2 regions of the Dactylosporangium maewongense genome follow, and region 1 is predicted to be linked to the other one. Evidence: riboswitches for the same ligand, from Rfam matches in the RefSeq annotation. Region 1 holds a riboswitch; the other holds the start of a gene.
The links. A riboswitch is a leader RNA that binds a small molecule or an ion and turns the genes downstream of it on or off. The one in region 1 is predicted to bind glycine.
Positions count from the first base shown of each region.

Region 2: another riboswitch for glycine. It lies ahead of gcvP (aminomethyl-transferring glycine dehydrogenase); the one in region 1 lies ahead of gcvT (glycine cleavage system aminomethyltransferase GcvT).

Region 1 covers NZ_BAAAQD010000010.1:133,514-135,708, reverse strand. Annotated here, with positions in the region: gene ABD332_RS25180 (RNA polymerase sigma factor) at 1-665, opposite strand, end outside; glycine riboswitch at 794-887, shown strand; glycine riboswitch at 888-993, shown strand; gene gcvT (glycine cleavage system aminomethyltransferase GcvT) at 1,045-2,106, shown strand; gene ABD332_RS25170 (glycine cleavage system protein H) at 2,112-2,195, shown strand, end outside.
Region 2 covers NZ_BAAAQD010000011.1:4,975-7,169, reverse strand. Annotated here, with positions in the region: gene gcvP (aminomethyl-transferring glycine dehydrogenase) at 1-954, opposite strand, end outside; glycine riboswitch at 1,031-1,125, opposite strand; gene ABD332_RS26430 (hypothetical protein) at 1,216-2,195, opposite strand, start outside.

The sequences.
Region 1 (2,195 bases):
GCGATCCGCTTGCGCCACAACGGGTCCGGCTCGCCGTCCCAGCCGGCCACGACCTCGCGCAGCGCCGGGCAGCCGGGCGACGCGTCCAGGGCGCGGACCACCGAACGGGCCACGTCGAGCTGCTCGCGCATCCGCTGCACCCGCACCCCGGCGTGCGCGGCCGGCAGGTCGAGGGCGTCGGCGACCTCGGCGCGGGCCAGGTGACCGCCGGCCTCCAGCCACCACAGCGACAGCACCGTGCGGTGCGCCGGGTCCAGCCAGCGGGCCGCCTCCGCGATCCCCCGCTGCTCGACGTCCAGGACCTGCCGCAGCACGGCGAGGCCGACGAAGTCCGCCGACGGGTCGGCGGTGTCGGGCAGGCCGTCCGGCTGGTCCTCGCCGCGGGTCAGCCTGGCCCGGCGGGCCTCCGCGCGGGCGTCGGCGAGCTGCCGCAGGGCGATCGTCACCACCCACGACCGGAAACGCCCGGCGTGCCGTACCGTCGAAACCCCCGTCACGACGCGGACCATCGCGTCCTGGACGATGTCGTCGACGTCGAGGTCCCGGTCGGCGCCGCGGCCGACGACGGAGTAGACCAGCGGCAGGTAGCGCGCGGCGAGGGCCTCCACGGCGGCCCGGTCACCGTCGCGGGCCGCCGCCACGAGGACCTCGTCGGACTGTGCCACTGTCGTTCCCGTCTGTTCGTTCACCCTCTGGCGGACCCCCTCCGGTCTCGTGTCATAACACTTTCCGGGCTTGACGGGGCGGTGCGGCGGGACTTACGGTCCTGACCACAACCGCATATCGCGCTGCACGACCCGCGACGGGAGAGCCCTCGGTCAGTCCGAGGCGCCGAAGGAGCAACGTTCTCCCCAGAATCTCTCAGGCATCGGTACCGCCGCGGTCAGGCGACTCTGGAAAGTCAGGACGATCCGTGTCCTGCGCCCACGGTGCAAACCGTCCCGCTCGTCGCGGGCGGCGAAGCTCTCAGGCTCCGATGACAGAGCGGGGAGGTCACCCAGCAGGGGTGCCGTCCGCGACGGCATCCGGACCCAGGGAGCCTCCGTGACACCGCTCTTCGACGTGCACCGCGATCTCGGCGCCACCTTCACCTCCTTCGCCGGCTGGCGCATGCCGCTGCGCTACCAGGGGGACCTCGCCGAGCACCACGCGGTGCGGCGCGCCGCCGGGTTGTTCGACCTGTCGCACATGGGCCAGCTCGAGGTCACCGGCGCCGACGCGGGCCGGTTCCTCGACTACGCGCTCGTCGGCAGGCTGTCGGCGATCGAGGTGGGGCGCGCCCGGTACACGATGCTGTGCCACGACACCGGCGGGGTCCTCGACGACCTCGTCGTCTACCGCCTCGCGGACCGGCGCTACCTGGTGGTCGCGAACGCCGCCAACACCGCCGTCGTCTTCGCGATGCTCCGCGAGCACGCCGACGGTTTCCACGTCACCGTCCGCGACACGTCCGCCGACTGGGCGCTGATCGCCGTGCAGGGGCCTTCGGCGGCGTCGATCCTCGACCCGGGGCCGCTGCGGTACTACGCGATCCGCCCGTTCCCGCTCGCCGGGCGGGACGTGCTGCTGGCGCGGACCGGGTACACCGGCGAGGACGGCTTCGAGGTCTACTGCCGCCCGGATGACGCCGTCGCCGTGTGGCGGGCGCTGCTCGACCGCGGCCCGACGCCGGCGGGGCTGGCCTGCCGCGACACGCTGCGCCTCGAGGCGGGGATGGCGCTGTACGGGCACGAGCTGTCCGTCCGGCGGACCCCGCTGCAGGCCGGCCTCGCCCGCCTCGTCGACTTCTCCAAACGCGACTTCGTCGGCGCCGCCGCCCTGCGCCGCCAGCGCGACTCGGCGCCGGTCGAGGTCCTGGCCGGGCTCGTCACCGGATCCCGACGGGCGCCGCGCGCCGGCTACCAGGTGCTCGACCCGGCGACCGGCGCGATGGCCGGCACCGTCACCAGCGGCGCGCTGTCGCCGACCCTCGGCCATCCCGTCGCGATGGCGTACGTGCCGCCCGCCCTCGCCGAGCCCGGGACCCGGCTCGCCGTCGACGTCCGCGGCGCGAGCGTCGACGCCACCGTCGTGCAACTGCCCTTCTACGTCGCACCGCCGAAGTGAACGTCATGTCGTCGAACCAGCCGGAGATGAGCGCCATGTCCGCGATCCCGTCGCACCTGTCCTACACGCGTGACCACGAGTGGTTCTCC
Region 2 (2,195 bases), on a different contig from region 1:
CTTCTCCCGCCGGATGTGCTGCTCACGGGTCTGCAGGGCGAGCCGGTAGGCGGGGGCGCCGTCCGCGTCCTTGGACACGCCGACGAGCCGCCCCGGCAGGGTCCGCTCCAGGCCCTTGCGGACCGACATGTAGCCGGCGTGCGGGCCGCCGAAGCCCATCGGCACGCCGAACCGCTGCGCGCTGCCGACCGCGACGTCCGCGCCGAACGCCGCCGGCTCCTGCAGCAGGCACAGCGCGAGCAGGTCCGCGGCGAACGTGACGATCGCGCCCTTGTCGTGCGCCTGCCCGGTGATGTCCGCCAGGTCACGGACCGCGCCGGACGCGCCGGGGTACTGCAGGTGCAGGCCGAAGAACTCCGCTGGCAGCTCCTCGGTCCGCAGGTCCACCGTCTGGACGTCGATGCCGAGCGGCTCCGCCCTGGTCCGGATGACGGCGAGGGTCTGCGGCAGGACGTCGCTGTCGACGACGTACACGTCGGCCTTGACCTTCGACGAGCGCCGCGCCAGGGTCATCGCCTCAGCGGCGGCGGTCGCCTCGTCCAGCAGCGACGCGCCCGCGACCGGCAGCCCCGTCAGGTCCGTGATCACCGTCTGGAAGTTGAGCAGCGCCTCGAGGCGGCCCTGGCTGATCTCCGGCTGGTACGGCGTGTACGCCGTGTACCACGACGGGTCCTCAAGCACGTTGCGCAGGATGACCGGCGGCGTGTGCGTGCCGTAGTAGCCGAGGCCGATCATGCTGACGAGCGTCCGGTTCGCCGACGCGAGGGCGCGCAGCTCCCCCAGCACCTCGGCCTCGGACGCGGCCAGGGGCAGCTGGAGCGGCTGGTGCCAGCGGATCGAGCCGGGGATGGCCGCCGTCATCAACGCCTCGACGGAGTCGTACCCGACGGTCTTCAGCATCGTCGTCTGCTCGTCCGGCGACGGTCCGATGTGCCTGCTGGCGAAACTGGTCATTGGCCACACTCTTTCGGATCCGGGGGTCGGGGCTGCGCACGTCCCTCCCCCTCTGTCGTGTGGCCTCCAGAGGTGCCAACCCGTCGCGGTCCTTCTGCCTGAGAGGTTCCGGGGAGGATTTGCCCCTTCGGCGTCGCCCTGAACTCAGACGATCTCTCCCGCGCGGGTATTGCCGGCGATGCCTAATCTACCGGTTCTTTGACCATGGTCACGCGCCCGTGGTCCACACCACAGCGCGTAGCGCATCCTAGGACGCTAGGTTCATGGCTTACAGCGGGCTGAATTCGCGTCGACCATCAGAAGGCTGGCGTCCACCGCCTCGAAGTCGCTGCCCTTCAGCCCCTTGAGCGCGTTGAGCTGATCGTTGCTCCACCGGTCGTCCTGCGTGCCGGAGAAGAACCACGGCGAGCCGTTGTCGGCGAGGACGGCGCCGTACTGCTTGAGCGCCTGCGCCACCACCCGCGCCTGCGCCGGGAACTTCGAGATGTCGACGGACGCCTTCAGCCGGAACCGGGCACCCATCGGCGGCAGGTTCGCGTCGGTGCTGCTGGACGCCGCGTGCCGGGCGGGCCACACGTACGCGTTCCTCGTGCGCGGCGCGGTGAACCGGATCGCGTGGTCGATCCTGCCCTTGGTGACCTCGTCGGCGCGCGGCAGCCCGGCCAGGATCGACAGGCCCGCGGCGTCCGCCGACGTCCAGCCGGCCTTGCGCAGGTCGTTGCGGCGCAGGTCGAACACCGCCCCGGAGCCGGCCTTCCACGATCCGTCCGCGTTCGGGCGCGCGGCGTACAGCTCGTACACCTTGCAGGCCGCCGTGTCGTGCACGATGACGTGCCGGTCCCCGTCGGCGTTCGGCCCGCCCTCAACCTTGGCGTTGCGCGGGATCGGGTACGGGCCCTTGTCGCTCTCGTCCGCGTACTCGAAGCTGACCTTCACGCCGGCCTGCCCCTGCCCGACCATCGTGACCGGGATGCCGAACGGCGCGCCGTCGATGAGCCCCGAGCCGAAGTCCGGGTGCGCGTGCGCCTGCGCCCCGATGCTGCCGACCCACGCCGCCGAGTCCCGGTGCACCGGCAGCCTCGACACGTCGGCGTGCCACACGTTGTCCGCGGGGAAGATCGTGCACGCCCCGCTCGGCGCGGACGCGGACTGGCTCGCGGCGCCCAGGCCGCCGGCGCCGGACCCGCCCGTCGCGCCCGTCGCGCTCGGCGTCCCCGAGGCGGGTGCGGCGCTGCCCTTGC